Regions from separate parts of the Bradyrhizobium sp. BEA-2-5 genome, predicted to be linked through region 2. Evidence: riboswitches for the same ligand, from Rfam matches in the RefSeq annotation. Region 2 holds a riboswitch; the other holds the start of a gene.
The links. Region 2 has a riboswitch for S-adenosylmethionine ahead of RX327_RS36870 (O-succinylhomoserine sulfhydrylase). Riboswitches for the same ligand answer to the same signal wherever they lie in the genome.
Positions count from the first base shown of each region.

Region 1: it holds a riboswitch for S-adenosylmethionine, as region 2 does, so the genes downstream of both, RX327_RS05435 (homoserine O-acetyltransferase MetX) here and RX327_RS36870 (O-succinylhomoserine sulfhydrylase) in region 2, are expected to answer to the same signal.

Region 1 is NZ_CP136629.1:1,188,373-1,195,980, reverse strand. Features, by position in the region: gene RX327_RS05460 (GNAT family N-acetyltransferase) at 1-198, shown strand, start outside; gene RX327_RS05455 (MOSC domain-containing protein) at 254-1,045, shown strand; gene RX327_RS05450 (TIGR02594 family protein) at 1,089-1,757, opposite strand; gene RX327_RS05445 (alpha/beta hydrolase) at 1,989-2,861, shown strand; gene metW (methionine biosynthesis protein MetW) at 2,877-3,539, opposite strand; gene RX327_RS05435 (homoserine O-acetyltransferase MetX) at 3,536-4,741, opposite strand; SAM riboswitch at 4,826-4,905, opposite strand; gene RX327_RS05430 (chorismate mutase) at 5,080-5,928, shown strand; gene hisC (histidinol-phosphate transaminase) at 6,028-7,125, shown strand; gene RX327_RS05420 (prephenate/arogenate dehydrogenase family protein) at 7,130-7,608, shown strand, end outside.
Region 2 is NZ_CP136629.1:7,892,554-7,900,161, forward strand. Features, by position in the region: gene RX327_RS36860 (hypothetical protein) at 1-530, opposite strand, end outside; gene RX327_RS36865 (2'-deoxycytidine 5'-triphosphate deaminase) at 1,114-2,172, opposite strand; SAM riboswitch at 2,355-2,434, shown strand; gene RX327_RS36870 (O-succinylhomoserine sulfhydrylase) at 2,510-3,703, shown strand; gene RX327_RS36875 (SDR family oxidoreductase) at 3,980-4,753, opposite strand; gene pimD (pimeloyl-CoA dehydrogenase small subunit) at 4,902-6,047, opposite strand; gene pimC (pimeloyl-CoA dehydrogenase large subunit) at 6,210-7,400, opposite strand; gene RX327_RS36890 (acetyl-CoA C-acyltransferase) at 7,568-7,608, opposite strand, start outside.

The DNA of each region.
Region 1 (7,608 bases), 1.7 Mb from region 2:
GTGGCCACCGCGCTCGGCAAGCACGTCATGATCGCCGGTATCGACGGCGGCAATCCCGCCTCGCTGCGGCTGCACGCGCAGGCCGGCTTTGTCGAGGTCGCCCGGATGCCGGAGGTCGGACGCAAGTTCGGCCGCTGGCTCGATCTCGTGTTCATGCAGCGCCTGCTGGACGCTCCTGGAGCGGCGCGCGCCGACTAGTACCTTCCCGCGGGCGGCAGTTCTCCTCGCCCACCAAACAGGCTAGAGCGGGCGAATGGACAACACGCACGCTTCCTCCGCCCGGATCACCGGCATCTACCGCTACCCGGTCAAGGGTCTCACGCCCGAGCCGCTGCCGCACGCAGAGCTCAAGATCGGCGAGACGATTCGCTCCGATCGCCGCTATGCGATCGAGAACGGCCCGAGCGGCTTCGATCCCTCGGTGCCGAAATGGCTGCCGAAGCCGCATTTCCTGATGCTGCAGCGGGACGAGTGGCTGGCGCCGCTGCGCGCCCATTTCGACGATGACAGCCACGTGCTGACGCTGCGCCGGGATGGTGCGATGGTGGCCCAGGGCGACCTTGAGACCGCGGAAGGCCGCGCGGCGATCGAGCGCTATTTCGCCGATCGTCATACCGGCCAGATCAAGGGCCCGCCCAAGGTGCTGGTCAGCCCCGGGCATAGTTTCTCCGACGTGCCGCGCAAGGTGGTCTCGATCATCAATCTGGCCAGCCTGCGGGCGATCGAGGAGATGGTGCAGGCGCCGGTGCATCCGCTGCGCTTCCGCGCCAACCTCTATGTCGAGGGCTGGCCGGCCTGGCATGAAGCCAGCCTGCTCGACCAGACCATTGCGATCGGCAGCGCCCGGGCCAGGGTGGTGAAGCGCATCACCCGCTGCGCCGCTGTCAATGTCGATCCCGATACCGGCGCGCGCGACCTCTCGGTGCCGAACACGCTGATGCAGCGCTTCGGCAATAATGAATGCGGTATCTACGCCGAGATCATCAGCGATGGCGGTGCCGCCATCGGCGACACGATTGCCGCTCAGGGACCTGTAGCGTCGTAGGCCGGGGCGAGGCGCGTGCGCGCCCTGCCCCGCTTTCGAGCGATCAGTTGGTCGGCATCACATACGCATAGATCCGGCCGCGCGAGACCGGCGCTTCGCGGACGCGGTTGCCGCTGTTGCCGGAGATCATGATCGGATTGCCCTGCGCATCGACGCCGGTGATGATGCCGACATGGCCGCCCCGGCGGCCGCGCGACATCACCGCGATGGCACCGACCTGCGGACCGGAGATGCGCGTGCCGTAGCGCGCGAACGAGCTGGCCATGTCGGAGCCGGTGCCCTGATGGCCGGTGTGCTGCAGCACCATGTTCATGAAACGCGCGCACCACAGGCTGCCGCGCCCGGTCGGATTGCCGCCGAGATAGCGCCGCGCCTCGGCGACGATGCCGGACGAGCCGAAGCCGCTTGCCGCAATCACGCCGCCGGTGTTGGGCACGACGTCAGCGCTGCCGGGCAACGGCGCCGCGTTGGTTTCGACGATCCCGCCCGGCTGCGCGAGTGCGCGGCGCTCGGCGCGCGACAGCCGCGCTGCGTGCCGATAGTGATGACGGGCATAGTGACGCGCGTGATGGCCGGGATGGGCCGAATGCGCGTGACGTGGATGATGTGGACGGGCGGATGCCGGAGCGGCGGAGATCACGGCGAGAGTGAGCGAACACAGAGCCAGCGCCAAAACACGAAGCGACCGGCGACACGCAAGCAACTGAACCATACTTCACTAGATCCTCTGTAACGCCCCCCAACTCCCCGTCGCGTTCCCGGGGGAACACGGCGGTGGTTTTGAAAATCGGGATGGCGCGAGGAAGATTTCATGCGGCACTGCGGGAATAATTTCTGGGTCATTCCGCGATGATTCGATGACGAGAAAAGAACCGGAACTGCCGCATTGCGGCCTTGAAAATTAACTGCAAATCTGGAGGCGGCCAACGAGAGGAGAATTTCAATGCCCTACGCCACGACGAAAGATCATGTCCGTCTTTATTTCGAAGAAGCGGGTAGCGGCACGCCGATCATCTTCCTGCACGAGTTCGCGGCCGACTACACCAATTGGGAGCCGCAGATGCGCTACTTCTCGCGCGGCCATCGCTGCATCGCCTACTCGGCGCGCGGCTACACGCCTTCCGATGTGCCGCCGAGCGCCGACGTCTACACCTACACGCATTTCTACACTGATGCGCTCGCGGTGCTCGACCATCTCGGCATCGAGCACGCGCATCTCGTCGGCCTGTCGATGGGCGCCTATTCGTCGCTCCAGATCGGGCTCAACGCCCCGCAGCGCGCGTTGTCGATGACGCTCGCCGGCGTCGGCTCCGGCTCCAGCCTCGAGCATCTCGATGCCTTCCGCGCGCAATGCCGCGCCAATGCCGAGCAGTTCGAGACATCAGGCTCCGCCGAGGTCGCAAAGGTCACGCGCGAGGCGCCGAGCCGAATTTCCTTCCTGGTGAAAGACCCGCGCGGCCACGCCGATTTCTATGCCGCGCTGGCACGGCACGACGCCAAGGGTTCGGCGCGCACGATGCGCGGCTTCCAGGGCGGCAGGCCCTCGATCTACACCATGACCGACGCCATCAAGCGCGCCGCGACGCCGGCGCTGATCCTGTGCGGCGACGAGGACGACAATTGCATCGCCCCCAGCATGTTCCTGAAGCAGCATTTGCCGGCCGCCGGGCTCTCCTTCTTTCCGAAGTCGGGCCACGTGCTCAACCTCGAAGAGCCCGCGCTGTTCAACGAGAGCGTGGAGCGATTCGTCACGCTGGTGGAAGCCGGACGCTGGCCGGTGCGCGATCCGCGGTCGCTGGTGGCGGCGCCGGTTTGACGCGCCACCCACCGATTACTTGCCCCCACCCCGGCTCAGCAGGAACACCGCCTGTTCGCCGAACATGTTCCACACCCACCAGGGCAGGTTCAGCGGCACCGGGCGGCCGTAGAGATCGAGCGCGATGGAGCGCTCCATCTTGACGTTGATCTCGTCGCAGAGCTCTACGAAATCCTTGATGGTACAGAAATGGATGTTGGCGGTGTCGTACCAGGTCGCCGGCAGGTTCTCCGTGCGCGGCATGTGGCCACCGACCAGGAGTTGCAGCCGCATCTTCCAGAAGCCGAAGTTCGGGAACGAGACGATGGCCCGGCGGCCGATGCGCAGCAGGTTCTCCAGCACCACACGCGGCTGCCGCGTCGCCTGCAGCGTCTGCGACAGGATCACGTAGTCGAAGGCGTCGTCGGGATAGTTGACGAGGTCGGTGTCGGCGTCGCCCTGCACCACCGCGAGCCCCTTGGCAACGCAGCGGTTGACGCCTTCGCGCGACAGCTCGATGCCGCGCCCGTCGATGCCGCGGGTCTCAAGCAGCTGAAGCAGGTCGCCCTCGCCGCAGCCGACGTCGAGCACCTTCGAGCCCGGCTTGACCATCTCGGCGACTAGCAGATGATCGGTGCGATAGCCGCCGGTCCGCTCCGGCGCGACGCCCGGCAAGGGCAATGTCTGCTGCATGCTCATGACTGGCCGCCATCCTTCAGTCCGCGCGCCTTGCCTGCGGCCAGCAGGAAGGCGCGGGAGATGTCGAAGAATTCGGGCACGTCGAGCAGGAAGGCGTCGTGGCCGCGATCGGTTTCAATCTCCGCGAACGACACCCGCGCACTCGACGCGTTCAGCGCGTGCACCAGCGCGCGCGATTCCGAGGTCGGGAACAGCCAGTCGCTGGTGAAGGAGACCACGCAGAAGCGGGTCTGGATTCCCGCAAACGCCTTCGCCAGCACGCCGCCATGGTCGGCCGCGATGTCGAAATAGTCCATCGCGCGCGTCAGATAGAGATAGGAGTTGGCGTCGAAGCGCTCGACGAAGGACGAGCCCTGGTAACGCAGATAGCTCTCGACCTGGAAATCCGCGTCGAACGAGAAGGTCGGCAGCTCGCGGTCCTGCATGCGCCGGCCGAACTTGCGATGCAGCGCCGCGTCCGAGAGATAGGTGATGTGCGCCGCCATCCGCGCCACCGCGAGCCCGCGATGCGGATGGATGCCGCGATCGGCATAGCCGCCGCCGTGCCAATCGGGGTCGGCCATCACGGCCTGGCGCCCGAGTTCGTGGAAGGCGATGTTCTGCGCCGAGTGCCGCGTCGCGCAGGCAATCGCCAGCGCGGAGAACACGCGGGCGGGATAGGCCGAGGTCCATTGCAGCACCTGCATGCCGCCCATCGAGCCGCCGACGACGGCAAACAGCGTGTCGATGCCGAGCCGGTCGATCAGCATCGCCTGCGCGCGCACCATGTCGGGGATGGTGATGACGGGGAAATCCAGGCCCCAGACCTTGCCGGTGGCGGGATTGATCGACGCCGGCCCGGTCGAGCCCATGCAGCCGCCGATCACGTTGGAGCAGATGATGAAGTAGTGCTTGGGATCGATGGGCCGGCCGGGACCGACCAGCGTCTCCCACCAGCCGGGCTTGCCGGTGACGGGATGCACATTGGCGACGTGCTGGTCGCCGGTCAGCGCATGGCAGATCAGAACGGCGTTGGAGCGATCGGCGTTGAGTTCGCCATAGGTCTGGTAGGCGATCTGGAACGGGCTGAGATCGACGCCGCAATCGAGCCTGAGCGGCTGGTCCATCCCGAACTTCGCCACCAGTGACGACGGATGGTCGGCCTCATGGGCGCGATCATCGCTCGGGGTTTGTGGGCTCGGTATCGGACGCACGTTGCTCATCTAGGCGACCCTGCCTCCGCGCGGGAGGGCTCGACGGACCTCAGGCCATGAAAAACCCGGCCTGAACGATAGGTTCGGCCGGGATCGGAAGCGTCCCCGGCCTGTTTAGCGAGTTTTTTAACGTGGCTGCAAGCCGGCCGGCTCAAATGACCACGGGACGCAGGGAACGTAGTCCCCACGCCCCCCGCCGTCAAGACAGCCCTTTCCACGGCCGATTGGTTAACCGAATGCGCAAGGCACGCCTGCGACGTTTCTCTTTGCTTTCGCTGCCCGTCTTTCCTAATCAGGGACCCTGTCCGACGCGGCAACGGGCCGCCCCGACGACAAGGTTTGAGAGCATGTCCAACCGACCCCCGTCGCCGCCATCGCTGCAGGAACTGCGCAAGGAGATCGACGCGATCGACGAGAGCATGCATCGCCTGTTGATGCAGCGCGGCGACATCATCGACCGCCTGATCCAGGTGAAGCAGACCCAGGAGGTCGGCTCGGCGTTCCGCCCGGCGCGCGAGGCCGACATGATGCGCCACCTCGTGCAGCGCCATCGCGGCATCCTGCCGCTCGACACGGTCGAGAGCATCTGGCGCGTCATCATCTCGACCTTCACCTATGTGCAGGCGCCGTTCTCCGTGCATGCCGACATCTCGGTGAGCGAGCCTGCAATGCGCGATTCCGCGCGCTTCCATTTCGGCTTTACGGTGCCTTACGTCGCGCATTTCAGCGCGCAGGCCGCGGTCGAAGCGGCGGCGAAATCCAAGGGCGACCTGGCGCTCGTCTCGGCGACCTCCAGCCGCACGCCGTGGTGGCTCTCGCTGGAGGCAGCTGGCGCGCCGAAGATCATCGCGCGGATGCCCTTCGTCGAGCGCGCCGACCATCCCGCCGCGCTGCCGGTGTTCGTGATCTCGCGGGTCGCCGACGACGCAATGGTCACCGAAGTGCAGACCTGGAGCGTGCGCGTCTCCGGCTGGAACGCCGATGTCGCCCGGGCGCTGGCGCCGCTCGCCGAGATCGTCGCGGTCCCCGACACCGCCTTCGACGGCGCGGCGCTCCTGGTCTCGGTCACCGGACACGATTTCGAGGCCATCAAGCTCGCCCTGATCGAGGCGGGGGCCTCGGTACGCTCCACGGCTCTCGTCGGCAGCCACGCAACGCGCTATACGGTGCCCTCTAACGGATCGGCCAGGACCTGAGGTAAGAGCCAGCCGTCTGTCCAGGCTTTTGTTTTGACGCGTTTTCTTCACGCGAACCGGTAGCCACTTCGCTCGAAAACGCTCTGTTCGGAGTTGAAGATGTCCCGCCCCGTGCCGAATCCCGGCATTCTCGATATTGCGCCCTACACCCCCGGCAAGAGCCCGGTGCCGGAGCCGGGCCGCAAGGTGTTCAAGCTCTCGGCCAACGAGACGCCGTTCGGCCCCTCGCCCAAGGCGATCGAGGCGTTCAAGCGCGTGGCGGATCATCTGGAGGACTATCCGGAAGGCACCTCGCGCGTGCTGCGCGAGGCGATCGGCCGTTCTTTCGGGCTCGATCCCAACCGCATCATCTGCGGCGCCGGTTCGGACGAGATCCTCAACCTGCTCGCCCACACCTATCTCAGCCACGGCGACGAGGCGATCTCCACCACGCACGGCTTCCTGGTCTACCCGATCGCGACCATGGCGGTCGGCGCCAAGAACGTCGTCGCGCAGGAGACCAACCTCACCGCTGACGTCGACGCCATCCTGAAGGCCGTGACGCCGCGCACCAAGCTGGTCTGGCTCGCCAACCCCAACAATCCGACCGGCACCTACCTGCCGTTCGACGAGGTCAAGCGGCTGCGCGCCGGCCTGCCCTCGCACGTGCTGCTGGTGCTCGACGCCGCCTATTCCGACTACGTCTCGCGCAACGATTACGAGATGGGAATCGAGCTCGTCGCCACCACCGAGAACACGGTGGTGACGCACACCTTCTCCAAGATCCACGGCCTGGCTGCGCTGCGCATCGGCTGGATGTTCGGCCCCGAGCACATCATCGACGCGATCAACCGCATCCGCGGCCCCTTCAACGTGTCGACGCCGGCGATGTATGCCGCGGTCGCCGCGATCGAGGACACCGCGCATGTGCAGATGTCGCGGACCCACACCGAACACTGGCGCAACCGGCTCACCGAGGAGATCGGCAAGCTCGGACTGAAGGTGACGCCGAGCGTCGCCAATTTCGTGCTGATCCACTTCCCGACCGACAAGGGCAAGACCGCTGACGACGCCGACGCCTTCCTGACCAAGCGGGGCCTCGTGCTGCGCGCGCTGAAGAATTACGGCCTTCCGCATGCGCTGCGCATGACCATCGGCACCGAGGAGGCCAACCGTCTCGTGATCGAGGGGCTGCGCGACTTCCTGGCCGGAAAGTGACATCGTGACCACGGCTCCGCTCTTCAAACACATCGCGCTGATCGGCTTCGGCCTGATCGGCGGCTCGATCGCGCGCGCTGCGAAGCTCCAGGGCCTGGCCGGCGAGATCGTCACCACTGCGCGCTCGGAGAAGACACGCGCGCGGGTCGCCGAGCTCGGCATCGTCGATCAGGTCGTGGCGACCAATGCGGAGGCCGTGAAGGATGCCGATCTCGTCATCCTCTGCATTCCCGTCGGCGCCTGCGGTGCGGTGGCGCTGGAGATCGCCGCGCATCTGAAGCCGGGCGCGATCATCTCCGACGTCGGCTCGGTCAAGGGCGCGGTGGTCAGGGACATGGCCCCGCATCTGCCGAAAGGCATTCATTTCGTGCCGGCGCATCCGGTCGCAGGCACCGAGCATTCGGGCCCGGATTCGGGATTTGCCGAGCTCTTCATCAACCGCTGGTGCATCCTGACGCCGCCGGAAGGCACCGAGACGGCGGC
Region 2 (7,608 bases):
AGGCGCTGATCGAGCTCGAGCGGATGATCGTATTCGCAATAATAGCCTTCGAGCCCATCCTGGCCATCGACGCTCTGCTTGGTGCAGACGAAGCCGAGCCTGAGATCACCAAGCGCAACGCCGTTGTTGGCGTGCCAGCCACGCAGCATCGCGCGGCTGACCTCGCCCGGCACGCCGCAGATCGCGGTGCCCCTCCAGATCCAGCGCGGCGGCGGATAGCGGATCCAGGCCTTGGCGTCGCTCTCATACATGTATTCGACATGCACGCCGCCGATCCAGTTGGAGAGATAGTGATATTGCGCCGCCGCGACCGCGGGCGGCAGACCTTTAAGCCCGAGCTTCTCGAGCCCGGGCAGGAAACGCTCCTGCTGCTGGCGGCGGAACACACGGAAGACGAATTCCGCAGCATCCGCTGTCCCGCGCCGAGTCACCACGGTGAGGATGAGGCCGGTGAAATAAGCATGATAGAGGTCGGCGACGCCGCGCCACTTCCGCCATTGCGCTTCCTGTGCGCTTTCGCCTGCGGTCATGTTCGCTCCCTGGCTGTTGTTGGCGAGGCGAGCTCGCATGCGCAATCGTAGCCCGGATGGAGCGAAGCGCAATCCGGGGCAGCTCAATGCGCGTATGCAGCGTCCCGGATTTCGCTATGCTTCATCCGGGCTACGGAACACGCGCGCGAAACGGAATTGCACCCGAAATCCTTGGAGAGCTTCTGGAAGTGTGTCATCGGCATAGGCGCGACGCAACCAGACACATATTCGGTGTCATCGCCCGACTTGATCGGGCGATCCAGTATTCCAGAGACAGACGTTGTCGATGGAGAGGCCGCGGCGTACTGGATTCCCCGCTTTCGCGGGGAATGACAACGAGTGGGAAGTCCGAGCTACGGAATTACGCACGCGCGCGAAACTGAAATGTGTCATTCGCCGAAGAGACGGCGCAACCAACACACACTCGGTGTCATCGCCCGACTTGATCGGCGATCCAGTATTCCAGAGACAGTTGTTGTCGATGGAGAAGCCGCGGCGTACTGGATTCCCCGCTTTCGCGGGGAATGACGGCGGAGAATGACGCGAAATCCGGCGCGCGGAATTACACGCGCGCGAAACGGAATTACACCCGAAAATGCTTGCTCAGCTTCAGGCCCTGCGCCTGGTAGTTGGAACCGATGCGCTGGCCGTACATCGCGTCGGGGCGGGCGAGCATCTTTTCATAGACGAGGCGACCGACAATCTGGCCGTGCTCGAGGATGAACGGCACCTCGCGCGAGCGCACCTCAAGCACGGCACGCGAGCCCTGGCCGCCGGCGCCGGCATAGCCGAAGCCGGGATCGAAGAATCCGGCATAGTGCACGCGGAACTCGCCCACCAAGGGATCGAACGGCACCATCTCCGCGGCGTAGTCGGGCGGCACCTGCACAGCTTCCTTGGAGGCGAGGATGTAGAACTCGCCGGGATCGAGGATGAGGCTGCCGTCGGGGCGGGCCGAGATCGGCTCCCAGAAGTCTTCGACCGCGTAGCCGGAGCGGCGATCGACGTCGACGACACCGGTGTGGCGCTTGGCGCGATAGCCGACGAAGCCGCTCGCCTTCTCGCCGGAGAGGTCGACGGAGACGGCGACGCCGCCGGAGAGGTCGGCATCGTCGATGTCGACGAGGCGCTCGGCGGCATGCAGCGTCTCGAGCTCGTCGGCGGTCAACGTCGCCTCGCCGATCCGGAAGCGGACCTGGCTGAGGCGCGAGCCCTCGCGCACCAGCACCGGAAAGGTCTTCGGGCTGATCTCGGCATAGAGCGGGCCATGATAGCCGGCGCCGATCATGTCGAAGCGGCGGGTGCCGTCGGCGATCACGCGGGTGAAGACGTCGAGCCGGCCGGTCGAGCTCTTGGGGTTGGCTGCCGCGACGATTTCCGGCGGCAGCGCCAGGCTTTCCAGCAGCGGCACGATGTACACGCAGTTGGTCTCCAGCACCGCGCCGTCGGCGAGGCTGAACTCGTGCAGCTTCAATTCATCGATGCGTTCGGCGACCGTGGCGCCGGGACCGGGCAGGAAGCTCGCGCGGACGCGATAGGCGATATCGCCGAGGCGCAGATCGAGGCTTGCCGGCTGGATCTGGCTCTCGACAAAGTCGTATTCGGGCAGGATGAGCCCCGCTTCCGCCATCGCCGCGATCATGCGGTCGGGCAGGATACCATTGGATTCATCTTCCAGCGTGAACGACACGATGCGGTCCCTCGGCGATCCCTCGAGATGGCCCAAAAATCATACTCCAGGCGGCCATCAAGCCCCAAAATATGGGCTTTTACGGGTTATCCGATGACCGTCTTGACGGAAAGGGCGCGAGGGAATATGAGCATCACTTATCCCGTGGTGATTTGAGCCGGCCGGCTTGCAGCCACGTTAAATAAGTCGCTAAACAGGCCGGGGACCTCTGTGATCCCGGCCAGTGGAGATATCCAGGCCGGTTTTTTTGTGACCGTTCTCCAGAGGAAATGGCCACCTCGGAGGTCACATGTCTGAATCTGAAACCACGGCCCGCTTTCGTCCCGAAACCCGCTTGGTCCATTCCGGGACCCTGCGCTCGCAATTTGGCGAGACGTCGGAGGCGCTGTTCCTCACCCAAGGCTACGTCTACAACAGCGCCGAGGAGTGCGAGGCGCGGTTCAAGGGCGAGGATCCCGGCTTCATCTATTCGCGCTACTCCAACCCCACCATCGCGATGTTCGAGCGCCGCATGATCGAGCTCGAAGGCGCCGAAGCCGCCCGCTCGGCGGCGACCGGCATGGCCGCGGTGACGACCGCGATCCTCGCACCGCTCAAGGCCGGCGATCACGTCGTGGCTTCGCGCGCCCTGTTCGGCTCGTGCCTCTACGTCATCCAGGACTTGTTGCCGCGCTACGGCATCGAGACCACGCTGGTCGACGGGCTCGATCTCGACCAATGGCAGCGCGCGCTGAAGCCCAACACGAAAACGTTCTTCCTGGAGAGCCCGACCAACCCGACCCTCGACGTGCTGGACATCCCCGGGATCGCCGAGATCGCGCACAGGGGTGGCGCGCGGCTCGTGGTCGACAACGTGTTCGCCACTCCGATCTGGCAGAGCCCGCTCGCGCTAGGGGCCGACGTGGTCGTCTATTCCGCGACCAAGCATATCGACGGCCAGGGCCGGTGCCTGGGCGGCATCATCCTGTCGTCGGAAGCCTTCATCGCTGAGCACATCCACAATTTCATGCGCCAGACCGGCCCCTCGATCTCTCCGTTCAATGCCTGGGTCCTGCTCAAGGGCCTGGAGACGCTGGGCGTGCGTGTGCGCGCGCAGACCGAGACTGCAGCGCGCATTGCCGAGGTGCTGGCGAGCCATCCGAAGATCTCGCGGCTGGTCTATCCCGGCCGCGCCGATCATCCGCAGGCAGCTTTGGTGAAGAAGCAGATGCGCGGGGGCTCGACCCTGGTCGGCTTCGAGGTCAAGGGCGGCAAGGCCGGCGCCTTCCGCTGCCTCAACGCGCTGAAGATCTCGCGGATCTCGAACAATCTCGGCGACGCCAAGAGCCTCGTCACGCATCCGGCGACGACGACGCATCAGCGCCTGAAGCCGGAGGACCGTGCCGCGCTCGGGATCAGCGAGGGGTTCATTCGCTTCTCCGCGGGGCTCGAACATGCCGACGATCTGATCGAGGACTTCGAGCGCGCGCTGGAGCAGGTTTGAGGCAAACGCCTCTCGCGGGCGGCGTGCGCCGTTCTTTCGGCGTCGTCGTGGCCGGGCTTGTCCCGGCCATCCACGTCTTGCTCGCAGCAACCGCCAAAGACGTGGATGCCCGGCACGAGGCCGGGCATGACGAGATCGTGGGACGATTGCGCGCTATCTCTTAAAGCGCGATGAGATTAGGTTGAATCGTCATCGCGCCTTAGCTCTTTGTTTGAGCATGATCTTTTCGGAAAACCGCTTCGCACTTTTCCGGATCATGCTTTAGAGCGATTGACCTTACGTCGCGGCCGTCGTGACGCCGCCGTCGATGACGATGGTCTGGCCGGTCATGAAGCTCGATGCGTCCGAGGCGAGGTAGGCGACCGCGCCGGCGATTTCGTCGGGCTCGCCGATGCGGCGGAGCGGGGTGGTGGCGGTGCGGCGCTTCAGATTGGCTTCGTCTTCCCACAGCGCGCGGGCGAAGTCGGTCTTGACCAGGCCGGGCGCGATGCAGTTGACGCGCACGCCTTTCGGGCCCCATTCGCCCGCGAGCGAACGGCACAGCGCGAAATCGGCGGCTTTCGAGATGCCGTAGGCGCCGATCACGGTGGAGCCGCGCAAGCCCCCGATGGAGGAAATGATGACGACGGAGCCGTTGCCGCGCTCCGCCATCTGCGGGATCGTGAGCGCGGAAAGCCAGATGTTGCTCTTGACGTTCGAGCCCATGATCTTGTCGAAGGCTTCATCCGGGATGTCGAGCAGCGGGCCGTAATACGGGTTCACTGCGGCGTTGCAGACGAGGACGTCGATCTTGCCGTAATGCTTCGTGGCACCCGCGATCAGCGCCTCGACCTCGTTCTTGCGCGCGATGTTGCAGGGAATGACGGTTGCCTCGCCACCGGACGCGTTGATGCCGTCGGCGACTTCCTTGCAGGCCTCGGCCTTGCGCGAGGACACCACGACCTTGGCGCCCAGCTTCGCCAGGAGCTCGGCGGAGGAGCGGCCGATGCCGCGGCTGGAGCCGGTGACCACGGCGACCTTGCCGGTGAGATCGAACGGGGTGTTTTTCATTGTTGTTGTTTCCCTGTTATTGGCACGTCATTCCGGGGCGCGACGCAGTCGCGAACCTCAGATGCGCAATCGCGCATCGGGGGAATCCGGAGATGTGGCGCGAGATTCCGGGTTCTCGCTTCGCGAGCCCCGGAATGACGGGGACAACTTACGCCAGCAGCCCACCGCCCTCGCTGACGCGACGGAGGTGGTAGTCGGTGTCGCCGAAGGTGTTCTCGATCATGGTGAGGCGCTTGAAGTAGTGGCCGATTCTGGCCTCCATGGTCATGCCGATGCCGCCGTGGAGCTGGATCGACTGCTGGCCGACGAATTTCAGCGACTTGCCGATCTGCACCTTGGCCGCGGCGACCGCTGACGCACGCTCCTTGGCATCGTCGAAGTCCGACGCCATGGTGGCGAACATCGACATGCTGCGGGCCTGCTCCAGCGCGACGAACATGTCGGAGGCGCGGTGCTGGAGCGACTGGAACGAGCCGATCGCGACGCCGAACTGCTTGCGCGTCTTGATGTACTCGACCGTGGTCTTGAGCGATTCGTCCATCAGGCCGACCGCCTCGGCGCAGAGCGCGACGCGGGCTTCGTCGACTACGCGCTCGATCAGGGGCAGGCCGTTCTCGGGATCGCCGATCGCAGCGTCAGCACCGACCTCGACACCGGTGAAGGTGATGTCGGCGGCGTGCAGGCCGTCCTGGGTCGGATAGCCCTTCCTGGCGACGCCCTTGGCATTCGCGGGCACCAGGAACACGCCGATGCCGCTTTTGTCACGGCGATCGCCCTTGGTGCGTGCGGTGACGATCAACGTGTCGGCGCTCTCGCCGTTGAGCACGACAAACTTCTCGCCGTCGATGACCCAGGCATCGGCCTTCTTCTTCGCGGTCGTCGAGACGTCGAAGAGATCGTAGCGCGAGTTCTTCTCGAGCTGGGCGAAGGCGAGCGTCTTGCTGCCGTCGATGATGCCGGGAATGTACTTGGCCTTCTGCTCGGCCGAGCCGGCATGGCGCAGGAAGCCGCCGCCGATCACCACGGTCGCCAGATACGGCTCGAGCACCAGCGCCTTGCCGAGCGCTTCCATCACGATCATGGTCTCGACGCCGCCGCCGCCGAAGCCGCCATCGGCCTCGCTGAAGGGCAGGCCGAGCAGGCCCTGCTCGGCGAGCTTGAGCCAGACCGTTCTGCTCCAGCCGCCCTTCTCCTTCATGTACTTCTTGCGCTGCTCGAAATCGTAGGAATCGGTCAGCAGGCCGTCGATGCTTTCCTTGAGAAGCCGCTGCTCCTCGGACAGATCAAAATCCATGTTTCTCTCCAAAATCAAGCGGGCACTGCTGTTGCCCAGATCCCCGATCGTCATCCCCGCGAAAGCGGGGATCCAGTACTCGGCGGCCATCATTGGGAATTCTGACCGCCGCGGCGTACTGGGTCCCCCGCCTGCGCGGGGGACGACAGCTGAATGTGCGGCTTACAGCCCCAGCACCGCCTTGGCGATGATGTTGCGCTGGATCTCGTTGGAGCCGCCGTAGATCGAGACCTTGCGGTTGTTGAAGTAGCTCGGCGCGATCTGGGCGGTCCAGTCCATGGCTTCGTTCGAGCCGTCGTCGCCATGCTCGTCGTAGGGCGCGGCGAACGGGCCGATCACTTCCATGAGCAGCTCGGTGGTGGTCTGCTGGATCTCGGAGCCCTTGATCTTCAGCACCGAGGACGCCGGGTTGGGCTTGCCCTTGCCGTGCTTGCCTTCGTCGGCGACGACGCGGAGCTGCGTGAGCTCGAGGGCCTTCAGCTCGATCTCGCAAGCGGTGAGCTTTTCGCGGAACGCTGGATCCTCGATCACCGGACGGCCGCCGGCCTCGACCTTGGAGGCCAGCGCGCGGATGCGGCGGATGCGCTCCTTGGAGACGCCGACGCGGGCGATGCCGGTGCGCTCGTTGCCGAGCAGGAATTTGGCGTAATCCCAGCCCTTGTTTTCCTCGCCGATCAGGTTCTCGTAGGGCACCTCGACGTCGTCGAAGAACACCTCGTTGACCTCATGGCCGCCGTCGATGGTCTGGATCGGGCGCACGGTGACGCCCTTCGACTTCATCGAGAACACGATGAAGGAGATGCCCATCTGCTTCTTGGCGGCCGGGTCGGTGCGGCAGAGGCAGAAGATCATGTCGGCGTGCTGGGCGAGCGTGGTCCAGGTCTTCTGGCCGTTGATGATCCACTTGTCGCCCTTGCGCTCGGCCTTGGTCTTGAGCGAGGCGAGGTCGGAGCCGGAGCCGGGCTCGGAGAAGCCCTGGCACCACCAATCGTCGACATTGGCGATGCGCGGCAGGTACTTCTTCTTCTGCTCCTCGTTGCCGAAGGTGTAGATGACCGGACCGACCATGCTGACGCCGAAGGCGAGCGGCTGCGGCGCCGGGTGAGCCTGGAGCTCCTCGTTGAAGATGTAGTGCTGCACGGCGGTCCATCCCGTGCCGCCATATTCCTTCGGCCAGTGGCTGACGCCCCAGCCCTTCTTGTTGAGGATGCGCCACCACGTCACCATCTCGTCCTTCGAGAGGTGGCGGCCCTCGACCAGCTTGCGCCGCGTATCCGGCGGCACGTTGTCGCGGAAGAACTGCCGTACTTCCTCGCGAAACGCCTGCTCTTCTTTCGTGAATGCGAGATCCATCGGATCCTCCTGTTGAGCGAAACCTAACGTCTTGTTCCATCGTCGTCCTGGCGAAAGCCAGGACCCATTACCACCGGCCTTCGTTGTCTTGCGAAGGCGTCTACCGTCCGTGCCCCTTACCCCGGCCGCGGGGTATGGGTCCTGGCTTTCGCCAGGACGACGGTGAACTACTGCAGCACCTCGAACAACCCCGCCGCGCCCATGCCGC